DNA from 3 places in the Alkalihalobacterium sp. TH-98 genome. Region 2 is predicted to be linked to each of the others. Evidence: riboswitches for the same ligand, from Rfam matches in the RefSeq annotation. Region 2 holds a riboswitch; each other region holds the start of a gene.
The links. Region 2 has a riboswitch for thiamine pyrophosphate ahead of thiC (phosphomethylpyrimidine synthase ThiC). Riboswitches for the same ligand answer to the same signal wherever they lie in the genome.

Region 1: it holds a riboswitch for thiamine pyrophosphate, as region 2 does, so the genes downstream of both, thiE (thiamine phosphate synthase) here and thiC (phosphomethylpyrimidine synthase ThiC) in region 2, are expected to answer to the same signal.
Region 3: it holds a riboswitch for thiamine pyrophosphate, as region 2 does, so the genes downstream of both, AC2VNP_RS17295 (acetylornithine deacetylase) here and thiC (phosphomethylpyrimidine synthase ThiC) in region 2, are expected to answer to the same signal.

Annotation. Positions count from the first base shown of each region.
Region 1 is NZ_JBYCKM010000027.1:124,860-135,641, forward strand. Features, by position in the region: gene AC2VNP_RS11040 (M42 family metallopeptidase) at 1-433, shown strand, start outside; gene AC2VNP_RS11045 (spore germination protein) at 569-2,032, shown strand; gene AC2VNP_RS11050 (YueI family protein) at 2,141-2,539, opposite strand; gene AC2VNP_RS11055 (hypothetical protein) at 2,642-3,154, shown strand; gene AC2VNP_RS11060 (hypothetical protein) at 3,151-3,378, opposite strand; gene AC2VNP_RS11065 (YqgQ family protein) at 3,526-3,723, shown strand; gene AC2VNP_RS11070 (ROK family glucokinase) at 3,728-4,690, shown strand; gene aspA (aspartate ammonia-lyase) at 4,831-6,246, shown strand; gene AC2VNP_RS11080 (YqgU-like beta propeller domain-containing protein) at 6,395-7,516, shown strand; TPP riboswitch at 7,583-7,686, shown strand; gene thiE (thiamine phosphate synthase) at 7,846-8,478, shown strand; gene thiS (sulfur carrier protein ThiS) at 8,478-8,675, shown strand; gene AC2VNP_RS11095 (thiazole synthase) at 8,680-9,465, shown strand; gene thiO (glycine oxidase ThiO) at 9,480-10,589, shown strand; gene thiD (bifunctional hydroxymethylpyrimidine kinase/phosphomethylpyrimidine kinase) at 10,624-10,782, shown strand, end outside.
Region 2 is NZ_JBYCKM010000009.1:224,594-235,375, forward strand. Features, by position in the region: gene AC2VNP_RS04355 (DUF8052 family protein) at 86-613, opposite strand; gene AC2VNP_RS04360 (NAD(P)/FAD-dependent oxidoreductase) at 648-1,661, opposite strand; gene AC2VNP_RS04365 (ion transporter) at 1,862-2,695, shown strand; gene AC2VNP_RS04370 (amphi-Trp domain-containing protein) at 2,718-2,996, opposite strand; gene AC2VNP_RS04375 (aspartate kinase) at 3,154-4,524, opposite strand; TPP riboswitch at 5,037-5,148, shown strand; gene thiC (phosphomethylpyrimidine synthase ThiC) at 5,342-7,096, shown strand; gene AC2VNP_RS04385 (hypothetical protein) at 7,190-7,528, opposite strand; gene AC2VNP_RS04390 (ABC transporter substrate-binding protein) at 7,613-8,626, opposite strand; gene AC2VNP_RS04395 (methyltransferase domain-containing protein) at 8,610-9,713, opposite strand; gene AC2VNP_RS04400 (heme ABC transporter ATP-binding protein) at 9,762-10,538, opposite strand; gene AC2VNP_RS04405 (FecCD family ABC transporter permease) at 10,538-10,782, opposite strand, start outside.
Region 3 is NZ_JBYCKM010000045.1:339,439-350,220, forward strand. Features, by position in the region: gene AC2VNP_RS17270 (hypothetical protein) at 87-653, shown strand; gene AC2VNP_RS17275 (ABC transporter substrate-binding protein) at 1,033-2,076, opposite strand; gene AC2VNP_RS17280 (ABC transporter permease) at 2,073-2,825, opposite strand; gene AC2VNP_RS17285 (ABC transporter ATP-binding protein) at 2,822-3,598, opposite strand; gene tenA (thiaminase II) at 3,588-4,268, opposite strand; gene AC2VNP_RS17295 (acetylornithine deacetylase) at 4,306-5,598, opposite strand; TPP riboswitch at 5,731-5,833, opposite strand; gene aceA (isocitrate lyase) at 6,452-7,741, shown strand; gene rraA (ribonuclease E activity regulator RraA) at 7,904-8,383, opposite strand; gene dapD (2,3,4,5-tetrahydropyridine-2,6-dicarboxylate N-acetyltransferase) at 8,629-9,351, shown strand; gene AC2VNP_RS17315 (aspartate aminotransferase family protein) at 9,421-10,638, shown strand; gene AC2VNP_RS17320 (N-acetyldiaminopimelate deacetylase) at 10,635-10,782, shown strand, end outside.

The DNA.
Region 1 (10,782 bases), on a different contig from region 2:
ACAACGTCAATTACCTTATACTACCCATTTCTTAATTTCGAATAATGAGGAAATTGGTTATGGTGGTAATTCAAATATACCGACCGAAACCGTGGAATATTTAGCTGTTGATATGGGAGCGATCGGAGATGGACAAACGACAACTGAGCACTGCGTGTCCATTTGTGCAAAAGATTCTAGTGGGCCGTATAACATTGGTCTTAGAAAAAAATTAGTACAAATTGCTAAGGATCATCAATTAAACTATGCTGTTGACATTTATCCATTCTATGGTTCAGATGCTTCTGCTGCAATTCGCTCAGGGCACGATATTGTACACGGTTTAGTCGGCCCTGGAATTGATGCCTCTCATGCGCATGAACGTACACACGTTAATTCACTTGAAAACACATATAAATTAATTTATCACTACATTCTATCACCGATGAATTAAAAATTTATACGGTGAAAAATTTCTATGGTGCCAGGCACCTTTAGTCGACTAAAGGTGCCTGGCACCATTTTTTTGTTTTTTGCATAAAATCACCAGCTTTGCAAAAAATGTACTTGAAGTGGAGGCGATCTGATTTTGGCAAAAGAAAATGTTTTACATCCAGTGTCTAAACAAATAGATGAAAATATAAATTTTCTAAAAGAGGCTCTAGGTGTTGATAAAAGCTTTGATATCATACACCTTGATTTGGAATATGCAGAAATCCCGATGGCTATTTTTGTTGTAGACGGATTTGCAAAAGATTTCTCCTTAACACAAATTCAGCGTGAACTAGCCACACTTAAGCCGGAAGATTTACTAGAAAATCCTTTAAAGACGTTAACACATACGAAAATCCCTTATGTAGAGATTGATACAAATGAGGATTTAGACGCTATAGTAGATGACGTACTAGCTGGACAAGCCGCTTTGGTAGTAGATGGTTTGGATAAAATCATATTAGTTGATACGAGAACCTACCCTGTCAGAGGACCAGAGGAACCTGATACAGAACAAGTCATACGTGGGGCAAAAGATGGTTTCGTTGAAACGTTAGTTGAAAATGCAGCTTTAACTCGGAGAAGAGTTCGTGACCGAACCTTAAGAATACAATATAAGCGGGTCGGACGCCGTTCCAAAACCGATTTATGTATTGCATACATAGAAGATATCGCTGACCCTGAAGTTGTAGATAAAATTAGTGAATCATTAGATTTAATAGATACAGATGGATTACCGATGGGCGATAAAACGATTGAGGAATTTATTTTCGGCCGACACTATAATCCATATCCAATGGTACGGTATTCTGAACGCCCAGACGTAGTTGCATCCCATCTCTTTGAAGGACATGTTGTCATCATGGTTGATGGCTCACCAAGTGTCATGATAACGCCTACTACGTTCTGGCACCACCTACAGCATGCGGAAGAATATCGTCAGAAGCCAATCGTTGGTATTGCCTTAAGAGGAGTACGTTTCGCAGCCGTATGGGCTTCTATCTTCTTATTGCCCCTTTGGTATTTATTTGCAACGAACGAGCATTTACTGCCTGAGATGCTTGCTTATATAGGGCCAAATGAGGAAGGTCAGGTCCCTATTTATGTTCAGTTTCTATTAGCAGAGGTTGGAATAGAGATGTTGAGGATGGCGGCCATTCATACACCAAGTGCACTTGCTACCGCGCTTGGTTTAGTAGCTGCGATCTTAATTGGTGAAGTTGCCATTGAAGTAGGATGGTTTTCTCCAGAGGTCGTCTTATATTTAGCGGTTGCAGCAGTCGGATCATTTGCAACACCAAGCTATGAATTAAGTCTTGCCAATCGTTTAATTAGAGTCTTTCTGCTAATTAGTACAGCTATATTTGGTTTAGCTGGTTATTTAGTAGGTATCGTCTTCTTTATTCTTTTATTAGTCAATATGAAAGGATTCCAAACGCCTTACCTATGGCCGTTCTTACCATTCTCATTAAAAGGATTTAAGGATGTATTATTGCGTTCTCCAATCCCGCTAAAAAATAGAAGACCACCAGCTATACATCCGCTTGACCCGGATCGTTAAAAAGATTAAAGGTTGCGCCGTAAAGTATAAACAAAAAAAGTAAGCTAAGCTCACGCTTGGCTTACTTTTTTATTTTGATGAGCGGCGAACCACCAGTAGTTGAGTACCCTACTTTTCTAAATTGAAATCCATTCCATAGAATTCATCTTTAATAAAAATTTCCGGTTTATTGATCGCCTGAAATTCGGTTGCAATGACAAGCCCAATCGGTGTAGTTTGATTAGCATTTACAACTGTAAACGGGACATGATGTTTGTTCGCTTCTTTTACATAATTGGAATACAGCTGATAAGATAAATTTCCGTTGATATACATGTGAATGTTTTGTTCATTTTGTAATATTCTTACTGCTTCGTTATACATACCTTGATGAATAACTTGTTTCTTCGTTAGAGCAAGGTGAATTCGTTCCATAATAGTTGTAAGAAAAATATTTCGTTCTTCAGGTTTAATTTCTGGGTTACCGTAAAGTCCTCGGTTAATAATGTCTTTTAGTTTGTCTTCCATGATGTCTTGGACTCCTTTGTCTCTTTAGTGTCTTATTCACCTAATTCATACATATAGATGATAATAGCAGCTTGTTTCACTTTTAAGAAGGAGGATAAAATTATGATAAGTTCTTTAATCGGAATGTTTTATACGATTTCTATAGGGTTTAGTATTGGTGGATTAATGATATCTAGACGAATGATGCCAACTAGACTGCAGGTTTTTCTAGTAACTCTATTTTTTGCTTTTGCAGTCTATTTCGGTATCGTAATCAGCCGTTTATTTGAGAAAGTAATAGCTCTCCAGTTTATTGAAATCTTAGTAGGACTAGTCGTTCTAGCTACAATTGCACTTGCGTTTATTAACTTTCATCCGATGATGGGATACTTTCATCAACAGTCTCGAGTGCTATGGGGCGTTTTGTTTTTACTATTTTTTTTATTTGGCATGGAGTGGACGATTCGCGAAGCAAGTATTTGGCTTCATTTCGTATCAATCGGCTTTTTTTATTTTTCCATTCTTATAGGACAACTTATTCAATATGAAGTTTTACAGAAAATCTGGCGTGTTGAATATGTGTCTTATTTACCGTTAGTATACCTATTTTTAATAGCAATCTTTAAAATTTTTTAAAGGAGTTTGCCACCAAATAACGTTTCTGTAATTATTCCTAGTGTATAATAATCACGCTCTTCATGCTCCATATTAAACAAACCGATAAAACCTAAAATAAACCCAACAGCTAATAAAATAACAGGAATAATAAATGATTTCTTTTTAACAATACAAATAACAGAAATAATGGCAGCACTAACTAGGACGAGTAATCCTAATATAAAAAAAGTGAAGCTATCCATAGGTGAAATCCCCCTTATAAATGTTCTCTCTTTATGTTAGAACAAATAAGGGCTTTTTTATGTGACAATTTATTAAACAATTGTATACTGAAATACTTGTTGATTAAAATGGAGTTGTTATAATGAGGTGGGTAGGTGAATACACAGATGAGGACATTTTATGATGTTCAGCAATTATTAAAGAAGTATGGAACTTTTATTTATACAAAAAATCGTCATGTAGACGCTATTATGATGGAGGAAGAAATTCGCGAGATGTATGAGTTAGGCATGCTTGATACACAATTATTTCAAGAAGCTTTACTTATATTGAAGAAAGAACAACGTGAAGAACAGAAAGGTTGATGACATGACTACAAAGTGGTATGTAGGTGTAGATCTTGGAGGAACAACGATTAAACTAGCTTTTATCGACCCGTATGGTGAGATTGTTTATCAAGGAGAAGTACCAACAAATACCTCGAATGACGGCAGTGAAATTACAACTGATATTGCAAAATGGATTGATGCCTCTTTAGAACATTTAGGAGAAACGAAAAGCCGTTTACATTCCATAGGTATGGGAGCACCTGGTTTTATTAATATGGAAACAGGGTACATTTACCAAGCGGTTAATATTGGTTGGAAAGATTTCCATTTAAAAGATCGCTTGGAAATGGATGCAGGGCTTCCCGTAATTGTTGATAATGATGCCAATATCGCTGCTCTTGGTGAAATGTGGCGTGGTGCTGGTGATGGTGCGAAAAACTTATTGTGTGTAACTTTAGGTACTGGAGTTGGCGGGGGAATAGTTGCTAATGGTAATATCCTTCATGGGGTTAATGGTATGGCTGGTGAAATCGGTCATATAACAGCAGTTCCAGAAGGTGGTTATCAATGTAATTGCGGGAAAACAGGATGCCTTGAAACTGTAAGTTCTGCAACAGGCATCGCCCGAATTGCAAAAGAATTTATTACTGAATATCCGAATAGCCTTTTAGCTAGTGAATCGGAGAAAGCTGGACACATGACGGCTAAATTAGTGTTTGATTGTGCCAATAAGCAAGATGAATGTGCCATCAAAGTTATAGAAAAGGTTACATATTACTTGGGCTTTGCACTTGCGAATTTAGCCAATGCCTTAAACCCTGAAAAGATCGTAATTGGAGGCGGGGTTTCTAAGGCAGGACCGACCTTACTGCAACCACTTGAAAAAGCTTTTCAAAAGTTTGCATTACCTCGTGTGGTAGAAGGAGTATCAATCGTTACCGCAACTTTAGGAAACGATGCAGGTGTTATCGGTGGAGCTTGGTTAGCTAAATCTAATAATTAGGTAAAAGGCTAGTATCAATATCATTAACGATAAATGAACAATAACATATATTAATATTAACCATTAAGAAAAAGGGTGCATTGAAAACGACTATAGAAAGAAAACTAAATTTAATTTAGTTAAATAAAGGGGAAGTTTACATGGAGAAATACCGAGTTGAACGTGATTTAATTGGTGAGAAGGAAGTACCGGCTGATGCGTATTACGGAATACAAACGATGCGAGCAAAAGAAAACTTTCCAATTACCGGTTATCCTCCACATGAAGAGTTAATTAAAGCATTCGGATATGTAAAGAAAGCTGCGGCAATGGCAAACCGAGATGTAGGTGCTCTAAACCCGCAAATTGCTGATGCTATAGTTGAGGCAGCAGAAGAAGTAATTGAAGGGAAACTGAATGATCACTTTATCGTTGACGCTATTCAAGGAGGAGCCGGGACATCTTTTAATATGAATGCAAATGAGGTTATTGCCAATCGAGCCATTGAGTTTCTAGGAGGAAAAAAAGGGGAGTACTTAAAAGTCAGCCCGAATACTCATGTGAACATGGCACAGTCTACGAATGATGCGTTTCCAACAGCTATTCATATTTCTTGTTTAAATTTAGCAAAAGGTTTAACACAACAATTAGAAGATTTAATTCAGGCTTTATCAGATAAAGAAGAAGAATTTGATAACGTCATAAAAATGGGACGTACACATCTTCAGGATGCTGTACCGATAAGGCTTGGGCAAGAATTTGGCGCCTACAGGCGAGTAATTACGAGGGATCTTCGACGATTGAACGGTTCATTAAGTGAATTGTACCAAATAAATATGGGGGCAACTGCAGTCGGAACAGGTTTAAATGCATTGCCTGAATATATACAAAAAGTGGCCAAGTACTTAGCTGACATTACAAAGTTACCATTTGAGACAGCTGAGGATTTAGTGGATGCTACTCAAAACACGGATGCCTATACCGAATTATCAAGTGCACTAAAAATATTAGCAATAAACTTATCCAAAATGGCAAACGATTTACGGTTGATGAGTTCAGGGCCTAGAACAGGGTTAAATGAAATTAACTTACCTGGACGTCAACCTGGTTCATCAATTATGCCAGGAAAAGTAAATCCAGTTATGTGTGAAGTGATTAACCAAATTTCTTTTCAAGTCATTGGAAATGATCACACAATAAGTCTTGCTTCTGAAGCAGGACAGTTAGAGTTGAACGTGATGGAACCCGTTCTAGTTTTTAATTTGTTACAATCGTTATCTATATTGCAAAATGGAATAAAAGTGTTTAGGCAATATACAATTGAAGGGATTACGGCCAATATTGAAAAGTGTAGAGATATGGTCGAGAGAAGTGTAGGGATTATTACGGCAATAAACCCGCATGTGGGTTACGAAACAGCAAGTAGAATTGCTAAAGAAGCCATCCAAACCGATCGCCCTGTCCGAGAAATTTGTATAGAGCGGGGAATTCTTTCTGAAGAAGAACTAAATGAAATTTTAGACCCGAAAGAAATGACTAACCCAGGAATAGCAGGTGCTAAGTTTTTATATAATTAAATTAAGTAAAGGGTGCATTTGCACCCTTTTTATGTCAATTTGATGGACGAACTTTTATTTTATTGAGCATATATATGAAACATGTAATAATGGAAATTATTCTTTGTCTGTAATAAGAAGAAATATGTAGTTTTAAACGGAGGTTCAAATGAAAAGTAAATCTCTGTTCTTCGTAATAACTTTCCTTGTAATATTTAGTGTCGGATGTATTACGAAAGATGAAGGACTAACTCACCACGCTCAAAAAAATGTCAATTTGATAGAGAAGAAATTAGATTTGTTAACGAAAACAGATTTACAAACACCACTTCAAGTAAATCCATACAGCTTTGTTGAAATAAGTGAATGGTACGATAGTGATACGGTTCTCTTATTAAAAGACGAAAATGCAACTTCCTTCATAAACAAAGTGAATCTGAAAACAGGTGAAATTAGTGATTTTTTTCAGACCGAAGAACCAATTTTCTCGGTAGAAGCAAACTATGACCACTCATACTTTGCTATCCAGACTTCGACTTACGATTTAAGCTCTCCTCTTTACTTTATTAATTCAGAAGGACAGATGGTTTATAAATTAAGTGACATTGGTGAAGAATATTCTCTTTTTTGGAGTCCTTACAATTCTGATGAACTCATTATCATTTCATTTCTTCCAGACTGGGAGTTTGATGTGTATCAATTAAATCTTAGTGAAGGAAGATTGGCACAGCTAAAACTAGAGCAAACCTATTTTCAGTGGTTGTCTAAAGATGAAGTTGCCTTTCTAGAATGGTCTTCTTTTGCTCCAAGTTTTTTCGCTCCAATATATAAACACAACTTAGTGTCAAACACAACGGAAGAAATTTTAGAGGACGTCATTGCATTTTTTACATTTGGAGAAAATGTTCTTGTCGCTATTTCAGTCGAGTCGCTGGAGGCTGAGCAATCCATTTATCAATTTTATCAAAATCAAGATCTTAAAGCTCAACTTGAAATTCCGACGTTAAATACATACTCAGAGCAGTGGTGGATCCCTTTTCATCAATATGATGATAATGAGCACTTCTTTTATTATTTAAGACCGATGTACAGCGGTGATTTTTTTGGTTACGACGATCCTTTTGAATTAACTCAATTTAATGTTGAGAATGGTACTGAAGAGAAAATAATAGATGTGGATCTGCAAGCGCCGCTCAATTTGTCACCAGATGGAAATTGGATGTTGTACGGAAACCAATTTGAGTGGTTGATTGATCTATCTAATAAAACGATTCATTCACTAGTAGAGTAATGAACCTGTGCTTTTCAGTTGTAATCTATAAAAAATATGTCATAATGAAAAAAGAGAAAATTTAATAAGAGTGACTAGGGGTGCCTGTAACAAGGCTGAGAAAAAGGATATCCTTTTACCCTCGAACCTGATCTGGTAATCCCAGCGTAGGAAAGTCGAAGAATTGATTAAACATCAATATCTAACCGTAATCCGTCGTTGGATTGCGGTTTTATTTTTACTTGTTTTGAAAGCAGCTAGCTGCGGTATTTTATAGTTTTGCTTTGTTTAAGCATAGTAGATCTTTTAATTGTCATTATTCTTTAGTCAGTGAAAGGAGACATCAAGAAATGAAAGATTTTAAACTCTATACGATTACTGGTGAAGAGTTTCACCCGAATCGGGATTTAGTAACGGTAATAGAACAAGCTATATTAGGTGGATCAGACATTATTCAATTACGTGATAAAACCAATTCAAAAAAAGTTGTTTTTGAAAAAGCAAAGCAATTACGAGAGTTAACGAAAAAATATGGGGTTACATTTATAGTAAACGATCATATTGATGTAGCACTCGCAGTTGATGCTGATGGGATTCATATCGGGCAAGATGATTTACCGATAGGAGAGGCAAGAAAAATTGTTGGAGAGAACAAGATTATTGGCCTATCTACCCATGCGATTGAAGAAGCTCGAGAGGCTGAACGAGCAGGAGCAGATTATATTGGGGTAGGACCGATTTTTCATACGAATAGTAAAGTAGATGTAGTGGACCCCGTTACTACGGATTACATTCGTCAAGTGGTACAAGAAATTACGATACCTTTTGTTGCTATTGGTGGAATTAAGCTTCATAACGTCGATCAAGTATTAGAGGCAGGGGCTACACGTATTTGTGCAATTAGTGAAATTGTAGGAGCAGAAGATGTTCAATCTGTATGCCAACAGTTTATCGAAAAAATAAATCAAAAGGTGAAATTATAATGGAAATTTATGTGAATGGTGAAACGGTAGAGTTAGAAGTAAGTACACTAGCGGATATTGTTAAACATTACGGGCTTGAAAAAAATTTAGTGGTTACTGAAGTGAATGGAGAAATCATTGATCGAATCAACTGGGAGGCTACCATCGTTGAGCCAGGAATGAAAATTGAATTAGTCCATTTTGTAGGAGGAGGATGATCATATGAACAACAGCAAAGACAAGTTAATCATTGGTGGAAAAGAGTTGTCTTCTCGATTTTTTATTGGAACCGGACGTTACCCAAATCCATTTGTACAAAATGAGGCTATTAAAGCATCTGGTTCAGAAGTCCTGACGTTTGCGATTAGGAGAGTTAATCTAGAAGCCCCTGATGAAGATGCAATATTACAACATTTAGAAGGACAAACATTCACGTACTTGCCTAATACATCAGGAGCCAAAACAGCTGAAGAAGCAATACGAATTGCACGTTTAGCAAAAGCAAGTGGACTAAGTGACTGGATTAAGGTTGAGATCAGTGTTAATGAGAAAACATTACTACCTGATCCAATTGAAACTTTAAAAGCAACGGAAGTTCTTGCTAACGAAGGTTTTGTGGTACTGCCTTATACTTCCGATGATCCTGTATTATGTAAAAGATTAGAGGAAGCAGGGGCTGCGGCTGTTATGCCTGGTGGTGCACCAATTGGAACAGGTTTAGGAATTTTAAACCCCTATAATATTTCGTTAATCGTTGAAGAGGCTAATGTACCGATTATTGTAGATGCTGGGCTGGGCTCTGCGAAAGATATTGTTCAAGCGATGGAACTTGGCGTAGACGGTGTACTAATGAATACACCTGTTGCAAAAGCAAAAGATCCAGTTAAGATGGCTACTGCAATGCGCTATGCTATTGAAGCTGGTCGAATGTCTTATTTAGCTGGTCGAATTCCGCAAAAACGCTATGCAACAGCAAGCAGCGCCTACGAATCGTTGATCTTGAAATAGAAAGAGGAATGTAAATGGGAGAACGGATTGTTGTACTAGGCGGGGGTATTATCGGACTTGCAACCGCTTTTGAATGTCAGAGACGCGGACATGAAGTGGTTGTTTTAGAAAAAGTAGCTTGTGGTGGACAGGCTTCAGGAGCTGCAGCTGGAATGCTTGCTCCATTTTCTGAGATAGGAGAAGACCCTGATGATTTTTTTAGACTTTGTCTTGAGAGCTTAAAACTATATCCGAAATGGCAAAAAGAAGTAAAAGAAGTTTCGGGAATGGATTTTGAATACACGAACTCAGGAAGTTTACATTGTGTCTATCATGAAGCAGATCTTTTAGCGCTTGAAACGAGACAGCAATGGCAAGGTCAGTTTGGCGCGAAAGCAGAAATTCTCTATGGCGAAGACTTATTTAAGTTAGAAAAAGAACTTTCCCGAGATATGATTGCGGCGATGTATTATCCTGAAGAGAGTCATGTATATGCACCAGATTATGTAAAAGCTTTAGAAGAAGGCTGTCGTAAATTAGGTGTAAAGATTTATGATTACCTTGAAGAAGTTACTTTGCATAGTTGGCAGTCTGAAATAACGATTGTAGCAAAAGATGGACGAACATTTTCGGGTGACCGCTTGGTAGTTAGTAACGGTGCTTGGGCAAAAGAATTAGAAACCGTATTCGATCTAAGTATTCCAGTGTATCCGATTAGAGGACAAATCTGTGCTTACAATATCCCGGTAGGAAAAGTTAATCATATTATATATACGAGTCAAGGATATTTAGTTCCTAAAGCGAATGGTACGCTTGTTAACGGCGCGTCAGAAGATATTGCTGGATTTGATACGACGGTTACTGAAAAAGGAATTCGCAGATTAACCAATTGGAATAAAAATGTGTTGCCTTTTCTTGAGAATGAAGTACCCTTTCATACATGGGCTGGTTTAAGGCCGGCTACACAAGATGGTTACCCTTTAATTGGTACGTTATCCAATTCGCCAGAAATTATTTTTGCGGCAGGACATTATCGTAATGGTATATTATTAAGCCCTGTAACTGCTCATATCGTTGCAGATCTTCTTGATAAAAAACAGGAGATTGTACCGCTAACATCGTTTTCTCCAGAACGATTTAGTTAAGCGGGAGTCAACAATCTAGGAAGGTGAAATAGTTATGAACAAAGCACTTACAATTGCAGGCTCCGACAGTGGCGGTGGAGCGGGTATACAAGCCGATTTAAAGACGTTTCAAGAATTAGGTGTATTTGGTACTAGCGTTATTACAGCGTTAACTGCTCAAAACACATTAGGTGTCCATGGGGTGTTTCCACAA
Region 2 (10,782 bases):
TTTGTGTATAATCAAATTATACACAAAGTTTTCTGAAAAGAAAGAATATTTTTTTGAAATAAAATAGGAAAATATCATTTAAGTTTTATCCTTCCAAAAATACACGTTCAAATGGTTTTAGCAGCTCTTTTCCTTTTTTATGAATATAAGTCTTTTCCTCACTTATATTGACAACTCCAATATAAAACTCTGCCCATCCATGCCATCCAAACTTAATAAACTTTATCTTTCTAAATCGCTCTACTGCACTAACTACCTCTTCGCTAATTGGTTGATTCGTCACAATCGCCCCAAGAAAAATGGTCGACATATGATCCTGTTTGGAAGGCACAAACTGGTGAACATTTGCTAGCAGCGACTGTCCAAACTGTTGGATATCCCGTTTGTTTATCGGTTTTTCCTGCTCACTGATAAAAACATACTGTTGATTTTCAACACTCCAAACTTTAATCGTCTTCGTCATTAAATATTTCTCATCCCGTCGCAAGTATTCAGCATAAAAAGCTAGGGGAATTTCACCTAGCTTTTCATCTCGATAAACATTAAAGCTTCCAATGTATAAATTAGCAAGATCATTAATATATTGCTTTAAATCATGTGGTTTAATCTTCATCACCCCACCTTTGTTATTGGCACTTGCATGTTGCTCATTCTTTGTATAATAGCCAATCTGATGCTGCTAATCCCGAAAGTACAGCCCCTTCAACAGCTCCTCGTTTAAAGATATCTCCAGCAAAAGCGATAGGTCCCGGAATGGTTGTGGCAACAAATTCATCAGGGTGTAAAGCTTCTGGTTTTGAATAACGCCAACGCTTTAACTGTTTCTCTAGTATTTCACCTTCTCCTAAAAGAGGCTTTGCTGCTTGAATTAGCTTTTCTATTATGACCTCGTCCTCTTGATCATAATGTTCACGAGACCAATATTCGTTTCCGTGTATCGTCACTACAGTTGTATCCGATATGCCTTTTTGTTGATTATCACCTAGGAACGACACTACCCCTTCTTTTATTTGAATCCCACCTGGCTTTGGTATATTCGTAGGTGCATCTAGTGCAACAATTGTACATAAGCAGGGAAAATAGCTCGTTGCCTTAAGATCTTCTTTTATATTTTCCTCCACCTTTACTTCTTCAATTAACTCTAAAGATTGTGGTGTAGGTGAGGTTATTAATAATTGATCTGCCGTAAAAGATATAAACTCTGCTTGTTTTCCTTTACGTACAATTACAGACCATTTATCCTCTATCCACTCAATTCTTTCAACTTTATGGTCTACTTTAATGTTTACATCTTGTGCTAGTTCCTTCATTAAAATATTCATTCCACTCTTACCTGCATAACGAGGGTATCCATCATTGTGTAATGATAGACTTCTGATTTCGGTCACATTGTTCATTTGATGAAAACCATTTGTCCATGTATGTATAAAGCCAGCTTGCTCCCACTCTTTTACAAGAGCTTTCATTTGCTCACTACGAGCAGTAAAGAATTGAGCACCGTGGTCACTTCTGCCACCACTTACTCTTCTCGTAGCCATTCGTCCTCCGACACTTTTTCCTTTATCTAATACGAGGTAATTCACATTTTTCTGTGAAAACTTCTTTGCTGCCATAATTCCAGCTAACCCAGCACCGACAATAATGACCGAATAATGACCCATTATATCCATCTCCCTCTATACAACGTTTCCTTTATTGTAACAAAATCCATATTGTTCGTGGGTGGCAATGTGTTGAACGAAGTTACGATGTCTACTTTCCCTATACATCAAAATCTAGTAAAATAAGTAGGTATGCATTTAAAGGTTAAATCATTAAGTTGTAGAAAATAGATGATAAAGAGTAGTTTTGGAGGAGAGAGATGGCTTCACAACAAGCTAAAGAAAATAAACAACCGAATCGGATTTCGGAATACTGTGCAAAAATAGTTGAACATAAAGCATTTACTACTACGGTCATTACATTTATTATTATAAACGCCATTGTTGTAGGGATCGAAACATATCCTAATGTCTACCAAACGTATACAAGTTGGTTTTACTATGCTGACATTACCCTATTGTGGATTTTTACAATAGAGATTGCCCTAAGGATGATTGCTGCCCGTCCCACCTACACTTTCTTTAAAAGCAGCTGGAACTGGTTTGATTTTCTTATTGTTGCGGCAGGACATATTTTTGTAGGTGCACACTTTGTCACCGTTTTACGTATCCTGCGTGTTCTTCGGGTCCTGCGAGCTATTTCCGTTATTCCTTCTTTACGAAAATTAGTCGATGCGCTCTTATTAACGATTCCAGCACTAGGGAATATTATGATTTTAATGAGCATTATCTTTTATATATTTGCGGTTACGGGAACGATGTTGTTTGCTGAAGTGGCACCTGAGTATTTTGGAAATTTGCAATTATCCTTATTAACCTTATTCCAAGTAGTTACTCTAGAATCGTGGGCTAGCGGGGTTATGCGCCCCATCTTTGCAGAAGTAGCTTGGTCATGGATCTACTTTGTCCTCTTTATCCTTGTCGGTACCTTCATTGTATTTAACTTGTTTATCGGGGTTATCGTAAGTAATGTTGAAAAAACAAGTAAAGACGAAGACGACAATGATGAGGTCGAAATGAAAAATGAGGTACGAGAGCTTCGTAAAGAAATTGCTGAACTTAAAAATATAATGATTAAGATGAACAAAAGCTGAGGAAACCCCCTCAGCTTTTGACTTATTTTATCCCCATTTTATTTGGGCCTGTTTCGCCTTCCACCCAGTCAAACTCAATCTCAAACGAATGCTTGTCCCCTTTGGTCGAGTATTCATATTCTACTTTTAGACGTTGCGACGGTTTCACTTGCACTTCTTCATCACCTTGCATAAAAACGAACTGACCTTCTTCTCTTAGTTTTTTCGCAATCACTTCTAATACGTCGGCAAAATCACTTAGATTTTGTTGTTCTTTATGTTTTAAGATAATTTGAGTTGGTAATTTTCCTACTTCATTCATCCTTGTTTCCCCCTTTTATCCTCGTTATTCTTATTATAAGCTATTCCTTGCCTATCTTATGTGAACGATATTTGACTAAACGATTGTTAATTTATATGAAGATAAAGAAAGGTGCAAATCACTTTATGATTTGCACCTTTCTAACTTCCATTAAAGTTTATTCAATTGACTCGTCCGCTGAGCCAAAAAATTCATCATATAGGGCACGAACAGCTTTTTCCTCATCTTCATGGCGAATACCAAATACTAAGCTGACTTCTGAAGAGCCTTGATTAATCATTTCAATATTTACATTAGCATTGGCAAGTGCCGAAGTTGCACGTGCTGAAAGACCGATCGTATTGTGCATCCCTTCGCCAACCATCATAATCATGGAAAAATCACGCTCTACATACACATCATCTACATCTAACTCTTCTCGAATACGAGTAATGATGCGATCTTCTTTCTCCCCATCCAACTGACACTGTTTTAAAATAACAGACGTGTCATCAATTCCAGATGGGATATGTTCATAAGAAATGCCCTCTTCTTCAATAATTTGAAGTAACTTACGTCCAAAACCGATTTCGCGGTGCATTAAGTACTTCCGCACATATAGCGTGCAAAATTCCGAGTCACTTGCAATCCCGATCACTGGATTTAACACACAAGCACGTTCAGCCATAATCATCGTTCCACGAGCTTCTGGATTATTTGTATTTTTTATACAAACAGGAATGGACTGACGGAATGCAGGCATTAGTGCTTCATCATGAAATACTGAAAAACCAGCATATGATAATTCGCGCATTTCACGATACGTCATTTTCTTAATGTTCACAGGATTTTCAACGATCTTTGGATTGGCTGCAAATACCGAATCAACATCTGTGAAATTCTCATATAAGTCCGCCTTCACTCCTGCAGCTAAAATAGATCCTGTAATATCTGATCCACCTCGAGGGAAAGTAACTAGTGTTCCTTCTTTTGAGTATCCAAAAAATCCTGGAAAAACGATCACACCTGGACGTTCCCTTAATTGGAACAAATGTTCATAGCTTTCCGGAAGAACTTGAGCGTTCCCGGGTTCATCAGACACTAATAATCCGGCCTCATTTGGATTTACATATTGCGCTTCAATTCCGGTGCTTTGAAAGTAAGCCGCGATTAACTTTGCATTATTGTCTTCTCCACTGGCTTTCATTTGATCGATGAATTTTCCTTCATGGGAAGTGTCAAAAGCTACTCTTGCTTGTAAATCCTCTTTAATCGTTTCTATAATATCTGCTGACAAATTGAGATCTAATGCAATCTCTTCATAACGGCTTACAACAGCTAGTAGAGCATTTTCAACGTCACCTTTTTCTACCACGGCATCGGCTAACTGAATAAGTAAATCCGTAACCTTTGTATCGGTTGCTTCCCTCTTCCCTGGGGCTGAGACAACCACAAATTTTCTCTCTTCGTTCTCGGCAATGATTGAAGCCACTTTACGAATTTGCTCTGCGTTAGCCACTGATGTTCCACCGAATTTCGCTACTCTCATCTCGTTTCTCCAACTCCTATAAAGTTTTTTTCTGTTCCCTTAATATTTCAATAATTCATAATTTATCATAGCCCTTGCCTGTTTGCAAAGTTGAATAAATTGGATATTGTAGGCTGTGTAAGGATATATCACCAACTGGTTTATTCAACCTTCACATCCTCCCCTTTCACGCTAATCGATAGAAAACCCTCCCATATGGTTGGATTTTCATGTGACAGTAACACTTCACAGGAATAAAGAGCTAAAATTAACAAACAATATTCGATATTTCTCAGCAAAATCCCTTCTCGCCAGAACCTTATTCATAAATTATTCGTAATTACTTTTTTTAAGATGTAACCATCCAGCAAACTATTTTCATTCTTCACTTCCTTTAGTCAGTTTTTGAAACCAACATCACATATAGGAATTAAAAATTAGGACTCATCATGAATAAAGCTACAAGAAAAAAAGGAAAATAGATCCAATTAACTGTTTTCTTTTCCTAAATATTGTGTTAATTTAATAGTACAACTGAAGAAAACGGGAGCTCCAAAGCAAGGGGCTGAGAGGACAACTGATACTGTTGTCGACCGTGAACCTGATCTAGGTAATGCTAGCGGAGGGATTTTGTAGAATTCTTATGTCCATTCGACCGCTTTCTTGCGGTCTTTTTATTTTTATAGTGCACATTATGAAAAATAGACGACTGTATAACAGTCGGATAACACCATAATGATTGCAGCTATAAAAATGGATGACATTCTTATATTATCTTCCCCTCCTCCATGATCGGTTCTAACATCCAGAACTTAAATCAAACTTAGGAGGATCTTTTATGTCAATTCTTAACCCATTTCTAAACAGTAAGAAAGTGTATGAGAAAAGCAGTACAAACGATACGATTGCTGTTCCTTTTCGTGAAATTGAACTAAGCCCAACCTCATTTAATGGAAAAGAAATACCTAATGAACCGTTTAGAGTATACGATACGACCGGGCCTTACACTGACTCTACATATCATGCAGATGTCAGAAAAGGACTGCCAGAATTACGCAAACAATGGATTTTAGATCGTGGCGACGTTGAATATTATGAGGGTCGTAATATAAAACCTGAGGATAATGGTTTTATTGATATTGAAAAAACAAAAGCTGTGGAAGTATTTAATACAACAAGCAGAAAACCAGTACGAGCGAAACAAGGAAAAAATGTAACCCAACTTCACTATGCTAAAAAAGGAATCGTCACACCTGAAATGGAATTTATTTCAATTCGTGAAGGTTTAGACCCTGAATTTGTGCGTTCAGAAATAGCGAGTGGAAGAGCAATTATTCCATCCAATATTAATCACCCTGAAAGTGAACCAATGATTATCGGTCGTAATTTTCACGTGAAAATTAATGCGAATATTGGAAACTCAGCAGTCAGTTCATCTATAGAAGAAGAAGTCGAAAAAATGACTTGGGCTATTCGCTGGGGTGCCGATACAATTATGGACTTATCCACAGGAAAGCATATACATACAACAAGAGAATGGATTATTCGAAACAGTCCAGTCCCAGTAGGTACAGTGCCTATTTACCAGGCCCTTGAAAAAGTGAATGGAGTAGCTGAAGACTTAACATGGGAAGTTTACCGAGATACATTAATAGAGCAAGCAGAACAAGGAGTAGACTATTTTACGATACACGCCGGGGTGCTACTCCGATATGTACCACTTACAGCTAATCGTTTAACCGGTATTGTTTCTAGAGGTGGTTCAATTATGGCTGCATGGTGCCTTGCCCACCATCAAGAAAACTTTCTCTATACTCATTTTGCTGAGATCTGTGAAATTATGAAGACGTATGATATCGCTTTCTCATTAGGTGACGGTTTGCGCCCAGGCTCAATTGCTGATGCTAATGATGAGTCCCAATTTGCTGAACTGGAAACACTAGGAGAATTAACGAAAATTGCTTGGGAACATGACGTTCAAGTAATGGTAGAAGGTCCTGGACATGTACCCATGCACAAAATCAAAGAAAATATGGATAAACAACTTGATATTTGTCATGAAGCACCTTTCTATACATTAGGTCCACTCACTACTGATATCGCACCAGGGTATGACCATATTACTTCAGCGATCGGTGCGGCGATGATTGCTTCTTACGGAACAGCCATGCTTTGCTATGTAACACCAAAGGAACATTTAGGGTTGCCGAATAAAGACGATGTTCGTGAAGGTGTTGTAACCTATAAACTTGCTGCACACGCAGCTGATTTAGCGAAAGGGCATCCAAATGCCCAACGACGAGACGATGCACTTTCAAAGGCTCGCTTTGAGTTTCGTTGGCGAGATCAATTTAACTTATCTTTAGACCCAGAAAAAGCAATGAGTTTTCATGATGAAACCCTTCCAGCAGAAGGCGCCAAAACCGCCCACTTCTGTTCAATGTGCGGGCCTAAGTTTTGTAGTATGAAAATCTCTCATGATATTCGTCAAACCGCAAAAGAAAAAGGAATCGATGAACATACTTTACTCAAAGAAGAAATGGAAAAGAAATCTGAAGAATTCAAGGAACAAGGAAGTAAAATATATAGATAATAAAAAGAAGCTGATTCATAGATAACTAATCTATAAATCAGCTTCTTTTTTGTAAAGGTCCGGTAATGTAAATGACTTAAATCCACAGCAAAATTATTGCCATTCCCCGTCGCGGTCCCACTTTCCTGAACGAAGACCAACAGTTTCAAGTAATAGAGAAATCAATGACCTTGGTTCACCTATTAATGAATTTTCTGTACAGCTTGACTCTGGTCTATACTCCATATCAAGCGCATCTTTTAATGTTACTTCCTCTAAAAAGTTCGTAACATCTGCTTCATTAAAGCAAGGAGGAGAAACATAGACGTTAAGTGAATGATCTACTATCATTCGAGCATTAGCTGGTGCGACTTCTGTCGTTTTAACCAATGATCCAATTAAAGCAAAAAGTATAATAAAAACAGAAAGCAATATAGAAATTTGTTTGTTCATTTTTTCATGCCTTTCATCTAGCTCGTAATCTATTATTTATTCTAGTACGAAATCATCAGATGAGCAATGAACAACGCTTGAACTTTATTTATATAAGCCATTCACCAAAATTTCCAAAGCATAAGGTGCTCGAATCCCTTCTGCTGCTGCAGATAATGGAATTACAATAAAATTCTCATTTTTAATAGCTGTAACATCTTCTAGTGCCGGATGACGCAGTAATGTATCTTTTTTCTCTTCAGCCGACGTTTCACCATAATCAACAATGATGATTATTTCAGGATCTCGATCCACTACTTCTTCCCAGCTTACTTCTGCCCAGTTTTTATCGATTTCACTAAATATATTTTCTGCTCCCGCTAGCGTGATTAACGAATTTAAAAAATTTTGTGCCACTGTAAAAGGTGCCGTATCTCCGCTATCAAATACAAATACTTTCTTCTTTTCTGTTACCTCTGGAATATTTTTTTGAATTTCAGATAGTTCTTCTTCCATCGAAGCAATTATTTGTGCTCCTCTTTCTTCGACGTTAAAGATACGTGCTATATTTCGAATATCTGAATAAATATCATTAATTGTCGGGCCAACTTTACTAGAAGACTCATGTAAGTATGCATTGATGCCAAACTCTTTTAATTGTTCAACAGTACCAATATTATCCTCGCGAAATGCACTTGCCCACCCTGCATAAGCGAAATCAGGTTCTTCTGCTAAAAACACTTCTTGCGATGGGTATCGATCCGAAAGAACTGGGATTGACTCATAAGCATCCTTAAATTCTGGTAAGACGGCATCATCTAAATATGCGGTTCCCACCATAAATTCTTCTAATCCAAGAGCTAGCATCACTTCAGTTACGTGTTGGTTTAACGTAACTGCACGCTTAGGTGCTTCAGTGAACACTAACAGCTGCTCATTATTTTCGATTTCAAATGATTCATATTCATTTTGGTCGACCTTTTCAACTTCTTTAACTTGAGGACTATTCGTTGTTGTCACCTCTTCGTTTGTTCCCGTCTGCTGCCCACATCCAACTAGCAGTGTGGATGTAAGTATAATAGCTGATAAGATCGATTTCATTTTATTGATTTTTTTCATATTCATTCTCCTTATTTTTTAATTTAGCAATAATTGTCCAGCGATTACTTACTTGATAATCTGTTACGTCTCCTCGAATGGGAATTGGATAACCCCCATTTGTCCAAACCTCCTCTTTAAAAGGTTCTAGATTACGTTGGAATTCATTTATACTCCCATCAAGAGTTTCATCTCTTCTTAATACCGCTTCAGCTCTTTTTTTAGCTAATTGAGGTATTAATGTTGTTCCCCTAATACGTTGATAACTAGTTTGATAATTTTCGAACATGTCGATTACTTCAAAGCCTTCTGCGTTTAATAGATAGCACATTTCCCTAGGAAGTATTAAACTATACTCCCGGTCTACTTTATATCGAGAAACTTCATTGTTTTGTTCATATGTTTCATAGGTTATCGTTGTTTCAAATGTCTGTCGGTTTAAGAGAGTTACGCCCTCGGTTGTCTTATAAATTCGTTTCTTCCCCCATTGTTTACATTGACTTACCTTCCAATTTCTCTCATTCGGTGGAATGATAAGGTCAACTGCTACTAAACCACTATCTACAAGATGTTTTTTCACGTTTGCCAATACTTGCAACTGTTCATCAGGTAACAGAAAGTGTTGTAAGAAGCCTTCTGTTAGTAGAATATGGCTAAATTTGATAGAAGAATTGATATCTAATGCATTCTTTTGTATTAAAGTTAACTTAGACACATTTCTTAACCTTTTTCGTTTCTTTTCAGCTATTTCGAGCATATCTTCACTCGTATCGAGCCCTGTTACATCAACTCCCTGAACAGCCAATTCATACGCGATTCTGGCTGTCCCAACTCCTAACTCTAATACACAAGGTTCAGGAGTAGTATTAATCATTTGTTTAAAGAATTCGACACCACTTTTTCCAGTAAAAAGATCGAAATACTCGGCTTCAAGGCCAATATAAGGTTGAGTGATTTGTCTTTTATGCCGATCCCCCTGCATACCACAGCGGTTACAAAGCGACCCAGCTAACTGTTCAAATGGTGTTCCGATTGGAATTCCGTTTTTCGTATCACCATTTCTTTCTTCATATTGAAATCCACAAAAATTACATTGATATTCGCCCATTCTCTCCTCCTAATTATTTGAAACAATAGGCCTCACATTTTCACCTTTTTACCTAACCGCCATTTTCGAAGTATATAAAACATGAACCTTCCCAGTAATTGGGTGTTTAAGAATAGTCGCATTAACATGGAAAACATCGGCTAATAGTTTTACGGTCAGCACCTCTTCTGGTGAACCTTTTGCAACGATTTGCCCTTCGTTTATCACTAGTAATTTATCGCAATAAGCAGCAGCTAAATTTAGATCATGTAAAGCTGCTAAAGACGTTAGTTTTAAACCTTTTACTACATCAAGAAGCTGTAATTGATGCTGAATATCAAGATGGTTTGTCGGCTCATCTAGTATAAATAATTTGGGTTCCTGTGCAAGAGCTCGTGCTATTAATACCCTTTGCTTTTCACCGCCTGACAAGTGTGAAAAACTCCGATTTCGGAAATGCTCCATTCCTACTTCGTTTAGTGACCGGGTTACTATTGTTTCATCGTATTCATTATCTTTTTCTAAAAACCTCTTATGTGGATGTCTCCCCATCCGCACAATATCTTCTACTGTAAAATCAAATGGCACTGAGCTTTCCTGACCAACAACAGCTACTTGTTGAGCAAAACTACGATTTTTCCACTTATTTGTGTTCGATTGGTTCATTAGTATGGTCCCGTTAGAAGGTGCATAAATCCGATAAATCGTTTTTAATAATGTCGATTTGCCACTGCCATTCGGTCCGATCACACCAACAAACTCACCATCATTTACTTGGAAATTGATATTTTGAATGATTGGATTTTGGTCAATTTCCGTCACCACATTTTGGACTGAAAGCTTCACTACTTTCCACCATCCTCTGTTCCAAATGAATAGTTACTTCTTCTTAATAGCCATATAAAAAATGGACCACCACATATAGCTGTAACAATACCTATTGGTAATTCTTGAGGTGAAACTACAGTTCTTGCTGCAACATCTGCCCATACAAGAAAAATTGCACCTATTAAACTACTGACAATTAGCACTCTTCGATGATCAGAACCAACCATTAACCGAACGATGTGTGGTACCATTAACCCGATAA
Region 3 (10,782 bases), on a different contig from region 2:
TTAAAAATCAGGCTTTAATAAAGTCCAAAATTAGAGACTTTTTAAGAATGGTTATTTTACTTTTTAAGTTTGGAGGAGTACGGATTATGAAGCAGATTACCTTTAAATTATCACTTGTGACTTTGTTTGTGATTATGACAATTTTTTCGATTGATTTTCTAAATGATCAACTCTCTAATAGTAATGGGGGTTACAATATTGAGGAGACAATTGAAAAGAGCAGCGAAGCAGGGACGGTATTTGCTGCGGATAAACAAATTATCAATAGTAACTGGATTGAAAAAGGATTGGAAGGTCACCTCGATCATATTGAGTTCCAACTAGGCACTCCTAAAGAAACCATTTTAACGAGCAGAGGAGATGCCATTGATACAGGCTTTTATGAAGGGGGAGAGTTTTTTCGGTATGATGATGCGACCTTTTTTATAAATCCTGAGACGGACCGCTTAGTAGCCATTGCACTCTCTACAGAAGGGTATGAGCTAGATGCAGCAAAGTTAAAAGAAGTATTGGGGAACCCAGATGTAAGTGAACGCAATGAAATGGAAGGACTATGGATGTATGAATACTATTTAGATAAATATTCTCTCATGTTTGAAGCTGAAGAAGAGGATGGAAGAATATTATTTGCATGGTTAAGAGAAAGGTTATAGGACAGGTGACGTTCGTAGTTTTTAAAAAAAAATTAAGAAATGAAAAAGCTGCACATCGACAGTGCAGCTTTTTTGTAAGAAAAACTATAAAATTCGAAGAAGTCTAGCTCCAGGCGCCATCGGCTCGAGGTCGCTTCGGTCCACCAACCGTGTCTAAAGAGCAAGACACGTATTGCTGGCCCTCCAGCGCTTGTCACCGTAAGCACCTTGCGCTTTTTGGGATGTCTAGCGCAAGAAGCGCCCAGCGACTAGCTAGACTTCACTTACCTACTTACGATAAGTCAACATCGGCTCACTAATGATCACCGTGTTTCCTTTATCTTATCGTTGGGCTGTCGTCCGTACATCACTGACCGGGTGCTTGCACTTTTCTAAATGGTTATTCAGTAATATTTTCAAAAATTGTAGTTACTTCAGGAGCCTCTTCAATAAGTCCAGCAGATAATAACCAGTCAATGACTTCTTGCCAAGAATCTTTGGTTTGACTTCCAAAACTTTCATTTTCAGTTTCCATCTTAGAAAGCAGAATTTCTAAGCTTTGATCTTCAACTTCACGAATAAGAGGGAAATTGGCTTGGTCTTGATTTGCAAATAGGATATCTAAACTTTCTGCAGGGTTATTTTTCATTTTCTCATACCCTTTTACAGCTGCGCGCCAGAAGGCCTCAATCTCTTCACGTTTTTCTTCTAATTGATCTTCATTGGTTACAATAACTAACTCGTAATATGCAGGAACACCGTAATCTATAGGATTGAAGTAACGGATTTCATGTCCTTGGTGCTTTAACACAGGATATTCATGGTTAATGTAAGTTCCGATCACAGCATCTACGCGCTCACTTACTATCGACGAACCTAGTTCGAAGCCGACATCCATTAAATTTACTTGATTGTAATCACCGCCATCAGCTTCGACCATTGTCTTTAAAATTGGTTCATTAACAGGAATCCCTGGGTAACCAACCGTTTTGCCTTCCAAATCTGCTGGAGACTCAATGTCACTGTCAGCCATTACCATCATATGGTTTAAAGGTGAACGAACGATAGCAGCGATAGAAACGACTGGAACATCTTTTGTACGGGCCATAATGACATCAGGCTGATATGTAATCCCTAGTGTCACCCCCCCAGAAGCAGCCAAATTTATAGGATCTGTTGGGTTGGCAGGGAACACAATCTTTACATCTAATCCTTCTTCTTCAAAGTAACCTTCCTCTAATGCCGCGTATAAATAAGAGTGGACAGCATTTGGATACCAATCGAGCATAATATCAATACTAGTCAATTCTTCTGTTTCAGTTGTGCCTGTTGGATCTCCAGCAGTTGCCTCTTCGGTTTCTTCTTGTTGTTGATCACCAGCACCACACGCTGCTAAGCTTAATGCGGTTGCAAGAGAAAGAACAAACATCGATAGTTTTTTCATGATTTTTTCCTCCATTTAAGTAAATAAGTTTCGAGTGCTTTAACGATTAAAAATAAAGTAATGCCAAGAATTGATAACCAGACAATCGGGGCAAAAACGCCGGCGCCATCAAATTGGGTCATCATTCTGCGGCTAAAATAACCTAAACCTGCATTAGCTCCTAACCATTCACCGATTGCTGCTCCAATAACGCTTAAAGTAACAGCTACTTTTAAGCCAGAGAAGAAATACGGCAGAGCAGTTGGAACTTGAATTTTAAAAAAAGTTTGCCAGCGCCTAGCTCCCATTGTTCGTAATAAATCGATATGATCTTTACTTGTAGATCGAAGACCGTCAAATACGCCAATCGTTATTGGAAAGAATGTAATAAGAACAGTAACAACCACTTTACTCCAAATGGTATAGCCAAACCACAACACGAAAATAGGTGCTAGAGCAATAATGGGTATGGTTTGAGAAGCAATCACAATAGGAAAAAATGTTTTTTCAGCAAGTGTGCTCATGTTCATCCATACGGCTAAGCTAACCCCAAAAACAATCGAGATAAACAGGCCAATCAGTATGACTTCTAGTGTTGCAAGTAAATGGACTTTAAAAAGAACGTCATGCAATTCAACCATCTTCGCTAGTATTAATGTAGGTGATGGTAATATAAAAGGTTTATTCACCTGATTTGCACCTATTTCCCAACCGATAAGCAGCAGGAGTAAAAGGACGACTGAACTTGTATAATGCTTTAATTGTTTCATAGTTTCACCTGCTGCCGTAATTCCCTTAGTAATTCACTTTTAATTGTTGCGAGTTCAGGCGAAAGTAAGTCTTCTATTTTTCTAGGACGCGACAGTGGCACTTGTATTTCTTTAAAAGTAGATAGTGGCGATTGCGAGAAAAGAAACACACGGTCTGATAAAAATAATGCTTCATCTACATCGTGAGTAATAAAAATAACTGTTTTTTCAAGCTTCTGCCATTGATCTAGAAGCCATTCTTGCATGGATAGACGTGTTACTGCATCTAGTGCACTAAAAGGTTCATCAAGAAGTAACAGGTTCCCTCCGCCAAGCATGGCCCGCAAAAAAGAGACTCGTTGTCTCATTCCTCCAGACAGCTGATGGGGATAGTCATATTCATGTCCTTTGAGCCCGAATTCTTCAAGTAACTCCAAAACCTGTTCTTTTTTGTCTTTTTTAGTAAATCCATTAATTTCAAGTGGTAGAAACGCATTATCAAGGATATTACGCCAATCGAGTAGCATATCTTGTTGGGGCATGTAACCGACTTTGCCTAAGCGTTTCTTTTCCACTTCTCCATACAGAGAAATTGAGCCTTTTGTCGGTTGTTCCAGCCCTGTTATCAATCTGAAAATAGTGCTCTTGCCAGATCCACTCGGTCCTAATAAACTAACAAATTCGCCACCTTGGATGCTTAAAGATAATTGGTCAAGAATGGGTGTTACCTTTTCTTTCTTTTTTCCTTTATAGGAAAATGAAACACCGTCAAACGATAAGACATTATTGCTCATCATCTGTTGGCCACATCTGTAATTTGTAAGACATATCCCAGAACATATACTCATAGCGACTTGTATTTAGAAAAATTTCTTCAAGAGCCGTTAGTTCGGCTTCTGTTCTTCCTCCTGCTAGTTCATTCATTAAATTGATAAGCCAATCAGCTAGTTCCCCAAACTCCTCAGAGGCGTACATCTTTACCCATTCACCGTATGTTTCATTTTCAAGTGCTCCAGGAATTTTACTTAACTCAGTTCCAATCTCATAATAACTCCAAGTGCACGGCAGGACAGCGGCAACGAGGTCTGCTAATGAACCGCGTTGGGAAACATTTAGCATATAACCACTGTAAGCTAGAGTAGTTGGAGCGGCTTTTGTTGCTTCAAGTTCTGCCTCACTAATTCCAAGACGACGTGCATATTGACGATGTAAATCCATTTCTACATTTAATGTAGAGTCTAGTAATTTTGCAAAGGTTGACATCGTTTTAAGGTCAGTTCCTTTAAGGCTTCCTAATGCAAATAAACGTGCATACTCAATGAGATACAAGTAGTCTTGTTGCATAAAAAACTTAAACTTTTCAATATCTAACGTACCGTGGCCAATTCCTTGAACAAACGGATGGTCATGGCTTTTTCTCCAAATCGGTTTTGCTTTTTCGTATAAACGATCTGTAAATTGCATTAAAATCACTCCTTGATTTTTTTGTTCGTATACGCCACTAAACAGGTACTTCCATCTTTCTGGTATGACACCATTCGTAAATGAATAGTGTCATTACTTTTGTAAAATGAACGAGTTGATCAATTGAAAGTTGTTCGTTTACGGCATGGGCATGCTCGAGCTTTCCAGGTCCATAAATAACGGTAGGAATGCCTGCTTCTCCAAGCCAGCCTCCATCTGTTACTGTGGGGGACATTCCGACTGTCGCTTTTTCATGAAGGACAGACTGATGAACATGTGCCAATGTTTGAAGGCCGGCGTGCTCTTCATCAATTGCAAGAGAAGGGAAGATTTCACCGCGATCTTCAATCATTGATGTTCCACCCCAACGAAATGTTGGGAGGTTATCTCGAAGCCACGGGTCAGCTTTTGCGACATTAAGGATATGTTCCTCAATTTCTTTTGCAATCTCTTCATGGTTTTCATTTGGATAAAAATGTACAGTAATCCATAAGGAGCATCGATCAGCAATGAATGCTGCATGACGTCCACCTTCAATAACAGCTGGATTAATCGTTGTCATTCCAGCTGGGAATCCAGGGAATGATTTTGTAACTGCCCAATATTGCTCAAGATCTTTTAACCCTTCAATAATTTTTGTCATTTTTTCAATGGCACTTGCTCCAAATAAACCACCACCGGCATGTATCATACTTCGGCGGTTTGCATCATGAAACGTTTGTGCACTTTGTATTGTAATCCAGCCAGTAATGACTCCGCCTTGTCCTTGGATTTGGCAGTCACTCGTATCGACTACGACAGCGAAATCGGCATCATACCCTTTTTTACAACACTCAAGTGTTCCTGCCTCACCAACTTCTTCACCGATGACCGATTGGAAAGTAAGGTCTCCAGGAAGGTCAACCCCAGCTTCTTTTAATAGCTTGATAGCGAATAAAGCGCCAGCGAGGCCGCCTTTCATATCAGCAGCTCCACGCCCGTATAAGATATTATCTTTTACAACTGGGGTGAAAGGATCTTGATCCCAGTTTTCACCTTCTTCAATAGAGGCGACATCAATATGACCATTAATAAGGAGGCTATTAAATTCTGTAGAATTTGTTCCAGCTAAAACTCCAACTACATTTGGATCACCTTCATACACATCCCACTTATCAATCGTGAACCCTAATTCCTGTAGATATGTAGCAATGAATTCTTGTGCATCAGCAGTATTTCGAGCAGGTGGGCTTGGTGTTTTATAGCGAATTAATGTTTTGGCTAGACCAACAAGTTCCTCTTTTCGCTCATCGATTTGATGAAGTAGTAGATCAATAGATGTTTTAGTCAACAGACTCACTCCTTTCAATATTAAAATGAAACACTGACCGTACTCCAAAATAGCATAAAAAAACCACTTCCTATAAAAGGGAAGTGGTTGAATAGTCAGTTACGAACTAATGGTTCAACATTGCTCATTCGCTGTTCCGACTATCCACTTCCCTCCGCTAGTATTATCTAGATCAGGTACAAGGGTTTAGGCATTTGCCAGTCTCAGCTTTTAAAAAGCACCCCTAGTGGATATTTCATAATAAAATTATTTATATTGCTATTCTGAGTACAAAATTAACACACTTACAGTAGAAACTCAACCGAAAAATCTGAAAGTATTGAAACTATAAAGTCTTATGAAGAATATCTGTCTCATAACAGTTTTGTAGGTTAGTTTATTTATGTAACAGTTATGATGAAAATCCGAGTATGAGGAGAGCATTAGTGACCTAAAATTATTATTTTTTACTAGACGGGCTTTATCTTGAGTAATTGTTTTATGGTTTTTAAGAAAGTTGCTTATAGTTAAGGCGTTCATCAGGAATATAAGAGTATTTCAGGACAATATGTATTTTAACTAACAAGTTAAAAGATTGAATATTACGACTATTTATAAAAGATTTAAAAAATGAAAAAAAGTGGTTGAGTTTTCTAATTATCTGTTATATTATAAAACTGTAAACAACAAACTGTAGTAATACAGAAAAGAAGTAAAGAAGTTGGGGTCAGTGATTGAGACCTATTATTATCTAAGATTTTGGTCAACTAGTAATCAACTATTCTCTATAATCAAACTTACATAGCATTGATCAACTAGAAATAATACCTCAATCATAAATTAAAATTTTCTTAAGAAAAGGGAGATGGAGATTATGGCAAAAGTAAACATTCAAGAAGAAGCTAAGAAATTACAAGAACAGTGGGATAATGATCCACGTTGGACTGGTATCGAGCGTCCTTATTCAGCTGAAGAAGTAGTTCGTTTACGCGGTTCTGTTCAAATTGATCATACATTAGCACGTTTAGGTTCACAAAAATTATGGAAGCTTGTAAATGAAGAGCCTTATGTAAATGCACTTGGTGCACTTACTGGTGGTCAAGCGGTACAACAAGTTAAAGCTGGTCTAAAAGCAATCTACTTAAGTGGATGGCAAGTAGCTGCTGATGCTAACCTTGCAGGTCACATGTATCCTGACCAAAGTTTATATCCTGCAAACTCAGTACCACAAGTTGTTAAGCGTATCAACAACTCTTTACAACGTGCTGATCAAATCCAACATATGGAAGGCGAAGGCGAAGTTGATTATTTCGCACCAATCGTAGCTGACGCTGAAGCTGGATTTGGTGGACAGTTAAACGTATTTGAACTTATGAAAGGTATGATTGAAGCTGGTGCATCTGGTGTTCACTTTGAAGACCAATTAGCTTCAGAGAAAAAATGTGGTCACTTAGGTGGTAAAGTACTTATCCCTACACAAACAGCTGTACGTAACTTAGTATCAGCTCGTCTTGCAGCAGACGTTTCTGGTGTACCAACACTAGTAATTGCTCGTACAGATGCTGATGCAGCTGACTTAATTACAAGCGACATCGATCCATTAGATGCTCCATTCATTACTGGTGAGCGTACTCCAGAAGGTTTCTTCCGTACAAATGCTGGTATCGATCAAGCGATCGCACGTGGTCTTGCTTATGCTCCATATGCTGACCTTATCTGGTGCGAAACTTCTAAACCAAGCCTTGAAGAAGCGAAGCAATTTGCTGATGCTATTCATGCAAAATTCCCTGGGAAAATGCTTGCATATAACTGCTCGCCTTCATTCAACTGGGAAGCTAACCTTGACAAAGATACAATCGAAACTTACCAACAAGAACTTGGGAAAATGGGATACAAATTCCAATTCGTTACACTTGCTGGTTTCCACTCTCTTAACTACAGCATGTTTGAACTTGCTCGTGGCTATAAGACTCGTGGTATGGGTGCTTACTCTGAGCTTCAACAAGCTGAATTTGCTGCTGAAGAGCATGGTTACACAGCTACTCGTCACCAACGTGAAGTTGGTACTGGTTACTTCGACCAAGTATCTCAAACTGTATTTGGTGGTACTTCTTCAACTACAGCTCTTAAAGGTTCAACTGAAGAAGCACAATTCCAAAAGTAATAAGTTATATAGCGGTTTTCTAACAAAACTCTCTCATCAATTTAAATATAATTTTGAAAGGCTGGCTGCAAATTGTAGTCAGCCTTCTTTTTTTTCTTCTAAAGGCGTAAAAAAACGAGCACATGCCATGTGCTCGTTCTGTTATTAATTTTGTACCAAAGTTTAGTCAATTTTCTTTTCCGCTATTAATATGCCGTCGCTGTCTGCGTAAACATAATGGTTAGGTTCCCAGTTCACTCCTGCAAATTGTACAGGGACGTTTGTATCGCCTAGACCTTTTTTGATACTGCGAATAGGATTTGTTCCAATTGCAAACACTCCAATATTCATTTCTTTAATTTGTGCAGAATCGCGAATGCAGCCATTAATAATAACTCCCGCTAAATTTCGTAAAACAGCAATTTCAGCTAGGTTATCACCCATTAAAGCGCATTTCTTAGATCCGCCACCATCAACTACGAGGACACTTCCTTCAGGAACTTCTTGAAGAGCTTTTTTGACTAATACATTGTCTTCGAAAACACGTACAGTACAAATCGGTCCTTCAAACGTTTTTTTCTGACCCCAAAATTGAAAGATTGGTTCAGCGAGTAGTAGTTGATCTCCATGTGCATCGTGTAAGTCAGCAGTTTGTATTGACATAATTTCTCCTCCTAGACTATTGATGAATAAATATTCGTCATATCCTATTAAAATTCCTGCTTTTTTGATAAAGAATTTCAAACATGTAGAGAATTTTTTTATTAATGTGGGATGTTATAATAGAGGTCTGTTAGCTTTTTTGGTACAATCATACTATCGGAAAAATTCGTCATGTGTTTATGATACAGAACGACATTTTTCTCATACTTATTTAAAAAGATAGAAAATTATTGGAGGCTTAAACTATGAAAATGATGGATGCAAATGAAATTATCTCTTTTATCTCAAATAGTGTGAAAAAGACACCAGTTAAAGTACATATTAAAGGTGATTTAGAAGGAATCGACTTTGGTTCTGAAACAAAAGCATTTATTACAGGAAATGTAGGGGTTCTTTTCGGAGAGTGGAAAGAGATCGAAGCTGCAATTCAGCAAAATGAAGCAAAAATTGAAGATTATGTAGTAGAAAATGATCGTCGCAATTCAGCGATCCCATTACTTGACATGAAAAATATCCAAGCTCGTATCGAGCCGGGTGCAATCATTCGTGACCAAGTTGAAATCGGTAATAATGCAGTCATTATGATGGGTGCAAGCATTAACATCGGTTCAGTTATCGGCGAAGGCACGATGATCGATATGAACGTTGTAATGGGTGGACGTGCTACAGTTGGGAAAAATTGTCATATTGGCGCAGGGTCAGTATTAGCAGGTGTAATTGAGCCACCTTCTGCAAAACCAGTTGTAGTTGAAGATGATGTAGTTGTTGGAGCTAACGCAGTAATTCTTGAAGGTGTTACTGTTGGTAAAGGTGCAGTAGTAGCTGCAGGGGCAATTGTTACGGAAGATGTTCCTCCAAATACGGTTGTTGCTGGAACTCCAGCTCGTGTAATTAAAGAGATTGATGAAAAAACTAAAGGGAAAACTGAAATTAAACAAGAATTACGTCGCTTAAACGAAGATAACTAATCAACTACGGCATTCATTGAGCTTCCCGCTTGATGGATGCCTCAATTCTATCTAAAAGGAGGGCCACTCATGACAGATTGGCAAAGCCTTGATCAACAATATATGATGTCCACGTATAATCGTTTACCGATTACGATTGAAAAAGGTGAAGGAAATCATCTTATTGATACGGAAGGAAAAGCCTACCTTGATTTATTTACCGGCTTAGCGGTTAATGTACTCGGTCATTCTCATCCAGAGATAGTTAAAACGATTAAGGAGCAAGGTGAAAAGTTTTTACATATTTCAAACGTGTTTTTAAATCAACCAGCTATTCAATTAGCGAAAACGTTAGTTGAGCAGTCAATTGACGGAAAAGTTTTCTTTACGAATTCAGGGGCTGAAGCAACAGAGGCTGCGATTAAGTTAATTCATAAGTGGACGAAAGATGGAGAAAAGAATAATCGTGGTGTCGTTGTTCTAGAAAAGAGTTTTCACGGCAGAACATTAGGTGCAATAAAATTAACTCGGCAACCGGGTGTTTATCAAGATTTTCCTGTAACGGATATGCCGGTTTATGAAGTTGAACCTCATAATCTTGACCAGCTAGAAGAAATCATTAAGACAAAAAATCCTGCAGCTGTATTAATGGAGCCGGTACTTGGATCAGGTGGTATTTTACCATTAGACGAAGAGTATTTACGTGAGGTTGCTCACTTGACGAAAAAATATGGTGTGCTTTGTTGTATGGATGAAATTCAAACAGGGATTGGACGTACTGGAAAAATCTTTGCTTATCAACACGCAGGTTTTTCACCAGATTTAATTTTATTTGCTAAAGGAATTGGTGGTGGCTTACCGCTTGGAGGTATTATCGTTTCAAACGAATTAAGTCATCTATTTAAACCTGGTGATCACGGGACAACTTTTGCACCTTCACCATTAAGTGCTGCCCTTGGTAATACAGTGTTCAAGGTTTTACTAGAAGATGGTGAGCTGGAGAAATCAGTGGCTCGTTCAAAATACTTACATGAAAAACTAAATCGTTTAAAAGACAAAAATCCTAAAGTATTAGAAAAAATTCGTGGTAAAGGAATGATGGTTGGTATAGTAACACTCCTTGCTCCTGAAGATGCAAAGAAGTTGCAACGAGACCTGTTGGCAGAAGGCTATTTAGTCGATGTGACCCAACAAACGATCATTCGTCTACTCCCGCCGCTCACGCTCACGGAAGAAGAAATAGATGAATTCACCAAAGTTTTAGAAGCAAAACTCGAGCTTGTGCAGGAGAAGGAGCTTAACCAATGATTGATATAGCTAAATTAGTAGAAGTAAGAAGGGCACTTCATCAAATTCCAGAGTTAGGGTTTGAAGAAGTGAAAACACAAGCTTTTCTATTAGAATATATCAACCAATTACCGAAGACGCATCTAGAAATTAAAACGTGGAAAA